4 regions of the Pectobacterium carotovorum genome follow, and region 1 is predicted to be linked to each of the others. Evidence: predicted binding sites of a transcription regulator. Region 1 holds the regulator's gene; each other region holds the start of a gene.

The links. The regulator CRP, encoded in region 1, controls carbon source genes, mostly activating them, when cyclic AMP is high. The targets are predictions, from matches to a motif close to ATGTGANNNNNNTCACAT.
Region 2: a site for CRP is predicted at 1,474-1,491, ahead of msrB (peptide-methionine (R)-S-oxide reductase MsrB). Genes of this name have one in related genera too.
Region 3: a site for CRP is predicted at 1,693-1,710, ahead of aaeR (HTH-type transcriptional activator AaeR). Genes of this name have one in related genera too.
Region 4: a site for CRP is predicted at 1,860-1,877, ahead of udp (uridine phosphorylase). Genes of this name have one in related genera too.

The regions. Positions count from the first base shown of each region.
Region 1 covers NZ_JAXAFK010000005.1:229,495-232,621, forward strand. The annotation lists gene argD (bifunctional acetylornithine/succinyldiaminopimelate transaminase) at 1-1,175, shown strand, start outside; gene crp (cAMP-activated global transcriptional regulator CRP) at 1,334-1,966, opposite strand; gene R9X49_RS19375 (OsmC family protein) at 2,341-2,748, shown strand; gene R9X49_RS19380 (phosphoribulokinase) at 2,862-3,127, opposite strand, start outside.
Region 2 covers NZ_JAXAFK010000001.1:1,514,334-1,517,460, forward strand. The annotation lists gene R9X49_RS06765 (D-hexose-6-phosphate mutarotase) at 1-161, opposite strand, end outside; gene gapA (glyceraldehyde-3-phosphate dehydrogenase) at 269-1,264, opposite strand; gene msrB (peptide-methionine (R)-S-oxide reductase MsrB) at 1,608-2,027, shown strand; gene R9X49_RS06780 (YeaC family protein) at 2,192-2,470, shown strand; gene pncA (bifunctional nicotinamidase/pyrazinamidase) at 2,526-3,127, opposite strand, start outside.
Region 3 covers NZ_JAXAFK010000002.1:41,741-44,867, reverse strand. The annotation lists gene aaeB (p-hydroxybenzoic acid efflux pump subunit AaeB) at 1-114, opposite strand, end outside; gene aaeA (p-hydroxybenzoic acid efflux pump subunit AaeA) at 126-1,091, opposite strand; gene aaeX (p-hydroxybenzoic acid efflux pump operon protein AaeX) at 1,099-1,302, opposite strand; gene aaeR (HTH-type transcriptional activator AaeR) at 1,728-2,669, shown strand; gene tldD (metalloprotease TldD) at 2,709-3,127, opposite strand, start outside.
Region 4 covers NZ_JAXAFK010000006.1:222,724-225,850, reverse strand. The annotation lists gene R9X49_RS20755 (tyrosine-protein phosphatase) at 1-771, opposite strand, end outside; gene udp (uridine phosphorylase) at 921-1,691, opposite strand; gene R9X49_RS20745 (hypothetical protein) at 1,946-2,542, opposite strand; gene R9X49_RS20740 (YafY family protein) at 2,630-3,127, shown strand, end outside.

The sequences.
Region 1 (3,127 bases):
TGCCAGTTTATGCACCCGCGAAGTTTGTACCCGTTAAAGGTAAAGGGAGCCGCGTCTGGGATCAGGACGGCCGCGAGTATATTGATTTCTCCGGTGGCATTGCGGTTACGGCACTGGGTCACTGCCATCCTGCGCTGGTGAACGCATTGCAGCAACAGGGTGAAAAGCTGTGGCACACCAGCAATATTTTCACCAACGAACCTGCGCTACGCCTCGCCAGTAAACTGATTGATGCCACTTTTGCCGATCGCGTGTTCTTTGTTAACTCCGGCGCTGAAGCTAACGAAGCGGCATTTAAGCTGGCACGTCACTATGCGGTTAAACGTCATAGCCCGTATAAAACCAAGATCATCGCCTTCTACAATGCATTCCATGGTCGGACGCTGTTCACCGTCTCGGTTGGCGGACAGCCTAAATATGCCGATGGCTTCGGGCCTAAGCCTGCGGATATTGTCCATGTTCCTTTCAACGATCTGGCTGCGGTCAAAGCAGTGATGGACGATCACACCTGCGCAGTCGTGCTGGAGCCGATTCAGGGCGAGGGCGGTATTACGCCTGCTACGCCTGAGTTTTTGCAAGGCGTTCGCGATCTGTGCGATCAGCATAAGGCGCTGCTGGTGTTTGATGAAGTGCAGAGCGGGATGGGGCGTACTGGCAAACTATTCAGCTACATGCACTACGGTATTACGCCGGATATCCTCACCACCGCTAAAGCGCTGGGTGGCGGCTTCCCGATTAGCGCGATGCTGACGACGGAAGAGATCGCTTCTGTGATGACGGTTGGGGTACACGGCACCACCTATGGCGGTAACCCGCTTGCCTGTGCGGTGGCGGAAGCCGCGCTGGATATCATTAACACACCGGAAGTGCTGTCAGGCGTGGCGAATCGGCACGATCGCTTTGTTAGTGAACTGGAGAAAATCAACCAGCAGTACGGCGTATTCGAGCAGGTTCGCGGTATGGGGCTCCTGCTGGGGGCAGAACTGAAACCGCAGTGGCATGGCCGCGCAGGCGAGTTTCTGGCTGCTGCAACGGCTCAGGGTCTGATGGTGCTGATGGCTGGGCCGAACGTAATTCGCTTTGTGCCGTCTTTGATCATTGATGAAGACGATATTGTGCAGGGGATGGATAAGTTCGCCAAAGCCGTCGCGCAGGTCGTTAACGCAGCAAACTGAGTGGCGTTCTTAAAAGCGCAGCGATAAAAAAACGTAGGGAACGTTTTTCAACGTCGCTTGCGACGGCCCGAAGGGTGGCGAGCAGGAAGCTCGCCATAAAAAAAAGCGTGAGGCCGAGGCTTCACGCTTTTTTATTGGTAGGGTACAGCGACAGGGATTTAGCGAGTGCCGTAAACGACAATCGTTTTACCGTGCGCAGAGATCAGGTTCTGGTCTTCTAACATTTTCAGAATGCGACCCACGGTTTCACGCGAGCAGCCAACGATTTGCCCAATTTCCTGACGGGTAATTTTTATTTGCATGCCATCTGGATGCGTCATGGCATCAGGTTGTTTGGCCAGGTTGAGTAGAGTTTGAGCAATACGGCCGGTCACATCAAGGAAGGCGAGGTTGCCGACTTTCTCTGAGGTAACCTGGAGTCTGCTTGCCATTTGCGCAGACAGACGCATGAGGATATCTGGGTTAACCTGGATGAGCTGGCGGAATTTTTTATAGGAAATTTCAGCCACTTCACAGGCGGTTTTTGCCCGAACCCAGGCGCTGCGTTCCTGACCTTCTTCAAACAGGCCGAGCTCGCCGATAAAATCGCCCTGATTGAGGTAGGAAAGAATCATTTCCTTGCCTTCTTCATCTTTGATTAGCACTGCGACAGAGCCTTTCACGATGTAGTAAAGCGTTTCTGCTTTTTCACCTTGGTGAATCAGCGTGCTCTTCGATGGATACTTATGGATATGACAATGGGAAAGGAACCATTCGAGAGTTGGGTCTGTTTGCGGTTTGCCGAGAACCATTCGCTATCATCCTCTGTTGTAATTCACTGCGCAAATTACAGGGGTCAGAGTTCCCTGTACGGCGTGTTTAACTGCTAAAAAAATAAAATTCAGTCTAGGCAGAATGACGTCAGGGAATATACTGGAACCACTGTACCCTTGATTTTCCGGTTGCTGCCTTGCCGCATCGTAAACGTGGCTGGGTATATCTGGCCACGCAATCATCTTCTTCGTTTCTGGGTTTGTCCAGAAAAGGTCTATTCTATTTTCGTTTTAACACAGCTTTAAGGACGTGTCTTGTGTTGTCTCGCTTCAGCATGACAAAGCTCTGATTAACGCTGGTTTTTGTACAGTAACGGTATAAATTTTCAAAAAATTTTTAGTGGAGAGGCACCATGCAGGCACGGGTAAAATGGGTTGAAGGCTTAACGTTTTTGGGCGAATCCGCGTCAGGGCACCAGATCTTGATGGACGGTAATTCCGGTGATAAAGCGCCCAGTCCGATGGAGATGGTGTTGATGTCTGTGGGGGGATGCAGCGCGATTGATGTCGTGTCGATTCTGCAAAAAGGCCGCAACGATGTGGCGGACTGTGAAGTGAAGTTGACGTCAGAGCGCCGGTCTGAAGCGCCGCGTTTATTTACCCATATCAATCTGCATTTTATCGTGACGGGAAAAGGGCTGACCGACAAAGCCGTTGAGCGAGCTGTCGCACTATCAGCGGAAAAATACTGCTCTGTGGCACTGATGCTAGGCAAAGCCGTTGAGGTAACGCACAGCCACGAAATTAGAGTGCTGGAATAATCCCTTTCTCTGAGCACTCATTCTGGTCACTTAAGCCTGTTATTAGGGGAAACACAGGGGGAGATTCCCGTCGGGAGGCCTCACCCCTGTGGTCGCCCCGTATATCTTGATGCTTATTCGATGGTTTTCCCTTCAATTAACCGCTGCACCAGCGGTGCCATGATGAGCTCCATCGCCAGCCCCATTTTCCCGCCGGGAACGACCAGCGTGTTGATGTGGGAGATAAACGATCCCTGCAACATGGCGAGCAGATAGGGATAATCAATATTATCCAACCCCTGAAAGTGAATGACGACGAAGCTTTCATCCAGCGAGGGAATCGACTTGGCAGCAAACGGGTTGGAGGTGTCCACGGTGGGCACGCGCTGGAAGTTGATGT
Region 2 (3,127 bases), on a different contig from region 1:
TTGGTCGGCTGCCAACTGAGTAAGTGCGCCCCTTGTAACGCTACTGCCGCACGCACTTCAGGATGGTCAATGACGACGATGGGGAGTTGGTCCAACTGACGCTGGCTGAGGGTGGCGCTAATTTGTTTTGTGACGGGGAGTGAGAAAATTGTGTTATGCATGATAGTGCCTTTTTTTGATTGTTTTTCGTTGTAAAAAGAAATCTGCAAGTAACAATAAAAAAGGGCGACATCACGTCGCCCTTTTTTCACCGAATCATCGCTGACGCTTATTTAGAAATGTGAGCGATCAGATCCAGAACTTTGTTTGAGTAACCTGTTTCGTTGTCGTACCAGGAAACCAGTTTCACGAAGTTATCGCTCAGTGCGATACCGGCTTTAGCATCAAATACGGAAGTCAGTTTCTCGCCGTTGAAATCGGTAGAAACCACTTCGTCTTCGGTGTAGCCCAGCACGCCTTTCAGCTCGCCTTCAGAAGCAGATTTGATTGCTGCACAGATTTCTTTGTAAGAAGCTGGTTTTTCCAGACGCGCAGTCAGGTCAACAACAGAAACGTTCGGGGTAGGGACGCGGAACGCCATACCAGTCAGTTTGCCGTTCAGCTCAGGAATCACTTTACCTACAGCTTTAGCAGCACCGGTAGAAGATGGGATGATGTTCTGTGCTGCGCCGCGGCCGCCGCGCCAGTCTTTGTGAGACGGGCCATCAACGGTTTTCTGCGTTGCAGTCGTTGCGTGAACGGTGGTCATCAGTGCTTCAACGATACCGAAGTTGTCGTTGATAACTTTTGCCAGCGGAGCCAGGCAGTTGGTGGTGCAAGATGCGTTAGAAACGATTTCCTGACCTGCGTAAGTTTTGTGGTTTACGCCCATAACGAACATCGGAGTGTCATCTTTAGATGGACCAGTCAGAACGACTTTCTTCGCGCCAGCAGCGATGTGCTTACGTGCAGTTTCGTCAGTCAGGAACAGGCCAGTTGCTTCAGCAACGACATCAACGTTAACTTCGTTCCACTTCAGGTTTGCAGGATCGCGCTCTGCGGTAACACGAATGGTTTTGCCGTTAACAACCAGGTGGCCATCTTTAACTTCAACGGTGCCGTTGAAACGACCATGAGTTGAGTCGTACTTCAGCATGTACGCCATGTAATCAGCGTCCAACAGGTCGTTGATTGCAACGATCTCGATGTCAGAACGTTCTTGCGCAGCGCGGAAAACAATACGGCCGATACGGCCAAAACCGTTGATACCTACTTTGATAGTCATATATTCCACCAGCTATTGGTTTGTGAATAAAAGGTTGGTTGTAAAATTACAAAAACCTTGCTGAGCGTCAAGCGGAATCGTGTCAATAGTTGCTGTAAGTCAAACCTATGACCAATCTTTGTGCAAAAACCGCTCGAGCCTGTAACTAAGTAACATCTAAGACTGATATGAGGGCGGAATGCATCATATAAAGCCTGTGTTATCTCAATATGTGACATGCATCACAATTAAATGTTCATGCTAATAACATTCCTAATATTAGGCCAGAACGGCCTGTCAGGTTGTTAATTTTTTGTTATAATCAATGATTAATTGAATTGATAACACCCGCTGTGAGACTTCCATGACTAACGACTCTGCTTCGCGTACCCCGTCCGATAATACTGAACTGACAGAGATGCAGCGCTATGTCACCCAGCAACGCGGTACGGAGCCTGCATTTTCAGGCAAACTGCTGCATAACAAGCGCACCGGCGTTTACCACTGTCTGTGCTGTCAGGCCCCGCTGTTTTACTCCGACAGCAAATATGACTCCGGTTGTGGCTGGCCGAGCTTCGATCAGCCAGTCTCCTCAGAAGCGGTCCGCTATCTGGAAGATGATTCACACAATATGCGCCGTATCGAGATCCGCTGTGGGCAGTGTGATGCGCATCTGGGCCACGTTTTCCCTGATGGCCCGAAAACCACGGGCGAACGTTACTGCGTAAATTCTGCTTCGCTGAGCTTTATCGATGACGTTGATGGCGAGCGCGTTGACGGGTAATCTGTGTGTGATGAATAGGGCAGTGGCAAGCTGATACTGTATAGCTTTAAACGATTCAGCTATTAAGTGCGCCTGTCAGTACATTGACCCCGTCAATAATTGTCCCTGTCAATAACAGAACTCAGTAAGAATAACTCAGACCTTTTTCGGAGCAGAAACCGGATATGGAACTCAATGATCTGATCGACGCCATGACGCCAGAAATTTACCAGCGGTTAGTCACGGCGGTAGAGCTGGGCAAATGGCCAGACGGTGTCGCGTTGACGGCTGAACAGAAAGAAAACTGCCTACAAATGGTGATGATGTGGCAGGCTCGCCATAATGAACAGGCTGAGCACATGACGATTGGCACTGATGGCGAAATCGTGATGAAGAGCAAGCAGGAGCTGAAGCGCGAGTTTAACATCGCTGACGCGATCGTTACGCTGAAGCCCAATGCTTAACGTGTGAGCAGGCAGCCTTATTGGCTGTCGTGATGCTGTGCGACAGTGACGATGGTTAGTGCGTTGAAGACAGTGTGGCAAGAAACTGCGTCATATCCGTCAGGATCGCCCCACGTTGTACCATTTCCCGCAATGCAGATTCGCTGTCATCGGGCAAAAGATTAACCCCGCGACAGCCGTCCACCAATACTTCCGTGTGATAACCCAGCGCAATGGCATCCAACACGCTGAACTTAACACAATAATCTGTCGCCAGCCCCAGAATGGTCAAATGGGTGATGTGGTTGGCGTGTAGCCACGCATCCAACTCGGTTTTAAGCCGATGTCCGTTATCGAAAAAAGCGCTATAGCTATCGATCTCTGGCTGAGTCCCTTTTTGTACGATCCACTGAATGGCTGACTGATTAAGTGCTGGATGAAAATCAGCTCCGGCGGTTCCCTGTACGCAGTGAACCGGCCACCAGATCTGCGGCCATCCATTTAACTCGCCGATTTCTCCAACCTTGGTATTCGCATTAACGGCAAAGCTACCGTGATTCTCGGGGTGCCAATCCTGACTGGCGATCACGGTAACGTCAGCGACCACGCAGGCCTCAATCGCACGGTTGGCAACCGCAATAACTCGGTCGCCTTCATTAACGGCCAATGCGCCGCCGG
Region 3 (3,127 bases), on a different contig from region 1:
GAACCCCAGAAACAGGGACAGCACAATCGCAAAGCTCAGTTTAAAAGCAAAGCGCAAGCGCGCAAACTTCGGTGTCGTAAAGAACACGGGGCCTGTCAGCGACGGCGTTTTCATCATCGCCTCACTTAACCAAACTCACGCAGGCGATAAAGGAGACGGATAAGCGGCGACGGCTTTTTGTCATTGTTGACCTGCTCACCGGTAATCACCACAGTTGCCGTCGTGCCAGCCGGATAGAGGTCGCCCATTTGACTATCGAGGCGAATTTTTACCGGCACACGCTGCGCCAGACGCACCCACTCCAGATTGGAATCCACGTTAGCCAGGCCTTTATTGTTCGCGCTGCTGCTGCTGTTATTCACACCAGCCGCCACACTATCGACCGTACCGTAAAATATCTTTTCACTGCCCAGCGGGGTGATTTCTGCACGGTAGCCGCGGCGAACCCCTTCAAGCTTGGTTTCCTCCATGTACGCCAGCAGGTAGAACGAATCCTTCTTCACCAACGCCACCGCCGTATTACCGCGTTCGATGAACTCACCGCTCTGCACATGCAGGTTGGTCACCCAGCCGTCGGCAGGGGCGCGTACCACGGTGCGTTCCAGCTCCAGCTGCGCCAGTGACAACACCGCCTGCGCTTTAGCAAGCTGGTGCGTAGCGGTTTCCAGGGCATTACTGGACTGATCGATATTTTCCTGCGACATCGCACTGACGCCGAGGCGCGCACGACGCCCTGACTCCCGGCGTTTTTCCGTCACCAGCGCCTGATAGTAGGCAACATCGGCTTCCGCCTGCGCCACGGCCTGATGGTAGCGCGGCTGGTCGATGACAAACAGCACATCACCTTTGTTCACCAGCTGATTGTCCGTGACGCGAACGTCGCTCAACAACCCACTGACGTCCGGCGCGATTGCGACAACATCCGCCGTAAATTTGGCATCACGCGTCCAGGGTGATTCGGTATAAAACGCCCAGACACGGAAAATGGCGACAATCGCACACAGCACAATCACCAGCGTAATGACCACGCGGCTCAGTTTTTTGATCAGCACGGCCTGCTGCCTAAACAACGTTAAAAAGAAAGCTTTCACAGACGCCTCACAGACCGTAACGGAAGAGTAAATAGAACAAACAGCAGAACAGTGCACTGTTAAACAGCGCCGGATGCCAGACGAAGTCATAGATACCCGTCGGTTGCAGCAGGCGGTTCACGACAAAAAACAGGGTCAATGACACCAGCAAGACAAAAAATACGGGGGGAAATGACAACCCGAACAGCACCATAACCGGGAGTGAACTCATCCTCTTTTCCTTTTTTCTGTTAGGTAGCGGTAGCGCGCAGGTCCGCTACCGGATGGTAAATGATGTCGTCTGATGCTGACGTTCAGCATAGACAAAAGCGCTTCATCCCGCAGGCTGTAACCAGCGAATTAAATAGCGTTAAACTGATGAATAGCGATGCCAGCAGAGGCTGACTAGCGATGGGAAATCAGCGCACGATCTACATTGGATAAATAAACACAATCATTGGCTAGCTCTGGGCGGTGAGTAATCATGGACGACCGCAAGGGCGATGTCTGCTCGCGTTCACCTTCAAGCAACGCTTGCCGCTTGAACGATGGCGGACAATGTTCCACCCGGCATCACCGGATAGGCTATATTATGGATGCTTATTATCACCTTATCTACATAGTGTGATCTAAATCACTTTTAAGCCAGAGTGAATAATGGAAAGACTAAAGAGTATGTCGGTGTTTGCCCGCGTGGTGGAATTTGGTTCTTTTACCGCGGCTGCCCGCCAGTTGCAGATGAGCGTATCCGCCGTCAGCCAGACCGTCACCAAGCTTGAAGATGAACTACAGATTAAGCTGCTGAACCGCAGTACGCGTAGCATTGGGCTGACGGAAGCGGGGAAAATTTACTATCACGGCTGTCGCCGCATGCTGCATGAGGCTCATGAGGTCCATGAGCAGCTTTACGCCTTCAACAATACCCCAATCGGCACGCTGCGCATCGGCAGTTCTTCCACGATGGCGCAGAATGTATTGTCCACCATGACTGCCGCGATGCTGAAGGAATATCCCGGCCTGTCCGTCAATCTGGTCACAGGAATTCCCGCTCCCGACCTGATTGCCGATGGGCTGGATATCGTTATCCGCGTCGGGGCGTTACAGGATTCCAGCCTGTTCTCGAAACGCTTAGGCTCGATGCCCATGGTCGTCTGTGCCGCCAAAAGCTATCTGGCACAGCACGGCACGCCGGATAAACCGGCAGATATGGTGAATTTTTCCTGGCTGGAATACAGCGTGCGACCCGACAGCGAATTTGAACTGATCGCCCCGGAAGGCATTTCAACCCGCGTCACGCCACAAGGACGCTTTGTCACTAACGATCCGCAAACGCTGGTGCGCTGGCTCAAGGCTGGCGCGGGTATCGCGTACGTGCCGCTCATGTGGGTCGTGGATGAAATCAATCGCGGCGAAATCGAGATCCTGTTTAACCGCTACCACTCCGATCCGCGCCCGGTCTACGCGCTCTACACCCGCAAAGACAATCTGCCGCTAAAAGTACAAGTCTGCATTAACTACATGACGGAATACTTCAAAAACGTCGCCCTGACGTATCAGGGCTACCGGCAGAATCATAGCGAGGAAAAAAAACCGCGCTAATAACGCGCGGTCTTAAAGGAACTCAGGATTCAGTGCAAATTACGCGGTGCCGCCAACGGTCAGGCTTTCCAGCTTCAGCGTAGGCTGACCAACACCGACGGGCAGGCTTTGCCCTTCTTTACCGCACACGCCGACGCCTTTATCCAACGCCAGATCGTTGCCGACCATCGAGATCTGCTGCATTGCTTCAATACCGGAGCCAATCAGCGTTGCACCTTTGACTGGCGTGGTGATACGGCCTTTTTCGATCAGATACGCTTCGGACGTCGAGAAGACGAACTTGCCAGAGGTGATATCGACCTGACCGCCACCAAAGTTTGGCGCATACAGGCCGTATTCAACGCTGGAGATAATCTCTTCCGGCGTTGATTTCCCAGCCAGCATGTAGGTGTTCGTCATACGCGGCATTGGCAAGTGCGCATAAGACTCACGGCGACCGTTGCCCGTCGGCGCAACGC
Region 4 (3,127 bases), on a different contig from region 1:
TTTATCCTGCAAATAATGCCGCGCGCGATTATCCAGCCCGTATTCCACCTCAAGCCAGCTATCGATCGAACCGTGTCGTTCGTAGATGGCCTGCAACGCCGTCACGATGAACTCTTCCTGCACCGACAGCACATAAGAGAACTGTCCAAGCGCTTTCTCATTCAGCGTTTCCGACAAATGCGTCAGCAGTTGCTGGCGGAAGGGCGTCAGCGTCGTTTCCGTAAGCAGGTAATCTTCCATCACCGTCTGCTCATCCGCACCCAGCGCAAACATCACCAGCGCCGAGCCGATACCCGTGCGGTCTTTACCCACCGCGCAGTGCTGTACCAACCCGCCCTCATCCGGCCGTAATAGCAGCGATACCAGTTGCTTATAGGCCGAATTATTGAAAGGTAAACGGCGATAAAGTTCCAACATAAACGCCCGGGAATCAAATGCCGCCAGCACATCAGATCCCAGCGAGTCCAGATTGGCCGTCACTTCGTGACGCAATGGATTGGCCGGGTAGGCGTGATAATTAGCGCCCGTCCACAAGACATCGGGTTTCTGCGCAATTTCATCGGCATCCCGATAATCCACCACGTGGGAAATCGGCACGCCAGCAAGATGTTCACAGTCAGCCTGACTCAGCAGATCCAGCGAGCCGGAGCGAAAAAGTTTGCCGTGTCGGATAAGCCGCCCATCAGCAGCGCGGTTGCCGCCTAAATCGCGGAAGTTGATTCCGCCGTCCAGCGGTAATAAAGAGGGATGAAGCAACGTTGGTTCGGTCATACATCTCCTTGCGAGGTTGAAAGGCGAGCAAGGCAACCGTATTACACGCGCTAAGCACGGTGCAGGTTAACCCGATGAACCTGAAGAGGCTATCAGGATAAAGGCTGGTCTCTGCGATGACCAGCCCAAAATAACATCAATTTTTTCGCTTATTCAGCGGCTAACAACCGGCGAGTGGCGTCCAGTAGCACCTTAATCACGGTGGTTTCGGCTAACTTCATGGTCGCCGCATCCGGGATTTCCTGCTGAGTACGGTTCACGATCACGCCCGCGATCATGCCCGCTTTTAACCCCTGACTGGCGCACATGGTCAGCAGCGTGGCAGATTCCATTTCGTAGTTCAGCACGCCCATGCTCTGCCACTCTTCCATCGAGCCGCGGAAGCGACGTACAACGCGTCCAGAGAAGGTGTCATAGCGCTCCTGACCCGGGTAGAACGTATCGGAAGACGCGGTGATGCCCACGTGCAACGCCGCCCCCGACGCCTTCGCCGCTTCCACCAGCGCAGTGGTACAGCCGAAATCAGCAACAGCTGGGAATTCCATCGGCGCGAAGTGCAGGCTCGCCCCATCAAGACGGACAGCGGCGGTGGTCACCAACACATCACCAACATTGATACCAGACTGAATCGCCCCTGTTGTACCCACGCGCAGGAAAGTACGAATGCCGAGCTGTGCCAACTCTTCTACCGCGATTGACGTTGACGGGCCGCCGATACCGGTCGAGCAAACAATCACTGCCTTGCCGTCCAACTCTGCACGCCAGGACGTAAATTCACGGTGTGATGCCAGATGTACCGGGTTATCCATCAGGCGAGCAATTTTTTCGACACGCTCAGGATCGCCGGGCACGATAGCCAGCGTCGCGCCCTGTAAATCGTTCTTGACCAGACCAAGATGGAACACATCAGATGTAGACATAACTGCCTCCCGGGCAATCAATTGGGTATTCAGAGAAATCGCGCTGGACGCCTCATAAACACGGCCTGTAGGCGTCCGTTCAATAAAAAGACTCTAGCGCATCACTACGTTTTTTTAAGTGACGAGAGTCACCGATAAAAAAGAAACAAACATCAACATACATAAAATATGTGATTTAAATCACTATTTATCAGGTAAGGAATTCGCTTTTGCCGATTAATTGTCTTCTAGTGTAGATTCTTTAGCCTTATCGGTTACCACAGCGAACCAAACTCGATACTTTCCGGCTCAATCATTTCCAAGAAGGCATTACATACCGCTTGCCCCTGCCACGATGCACAAATCGCTTCTGCACACGGTTGACTGTCGGCAAAGGCAAGATCAATAAAGACGCCATTACCTAAACTGACTAAATACTGGCTTTTCCAGCCAGGCTGAAGCGAAAGGTGACGTTCTACCATCTGATTATAAGCATGGCGCATGTCACTCTCCTGAATACCCTGCTTTAGACGAAATCGTCCTATTTCGATACCGCCTCTTATTTTTACTGACGGTGCGTGCTCCATTTGGGCGGTATAGTGCCCGATGCTGTGCAACGCCCTGACAGAAGATCTGAAACAGGAAAATTCCGGTTGGCTTTCAACCGCTTTTGCCGCAGCCCGTGCAGCTTCAAGACTATTCCACACCACAAGATCGACACGCTCGGCGGAAATATCGATGCCTGAAAATGCGATCCAGTCGATAAACCCAGGGAAATGCTTTAACAGACGCTGTGCCGATGCGCGCGCTGAATCGGCCTCTTGCTGGGTTTTTACCGTATAAGTGACTATTTCGTAACATGGGGTAGCCATAATGAACTCCGTTATCAGGATGATATGAAGTCTGAATCGTATTACACCACCCTGACAGAACTTGTCAGGGTGGTGTAAGCTCTTCTCATGAAAACGATTCGGCTACTCTCTTTACTTGACCATCTTCGCGGCCGCGTACACCCGGTATCAGCGGAAATATTAGCTCAAGCGTTGAATGTATCGGTCAGAACGATCTACAGGGATATGGCGGCACTACAAACCATCGGCGCCCCTATTCGCGGTGAATCGGGACTCGGTTACCTACTTGAAAAAGACTACTTCCTTCCCCCACTTAACTTTGACCCAGATGAACTGGACGCCATTATGCTGGGAATGCGGCTGATAGGTGCCCGAGGCGATAACATGCTTTCCGCAGCGGCCAGCCGGGTTTCAGCAAAAATCAGCGCGGCGATTGGTGTCAAAAAAGCAGATACCTATAAGCTGCTTCCTCTCAGAGCGGTTTCTCGGCATACCGCGGAAAATGAGAGGGCCATAAACCATCTGGCTTTTCTTCGTCTGGCCATTCGTAACAGGCGCCAACTGCGTATTACCTATGTTGATCTGCAAGGAAGAGAGAGCGATAGA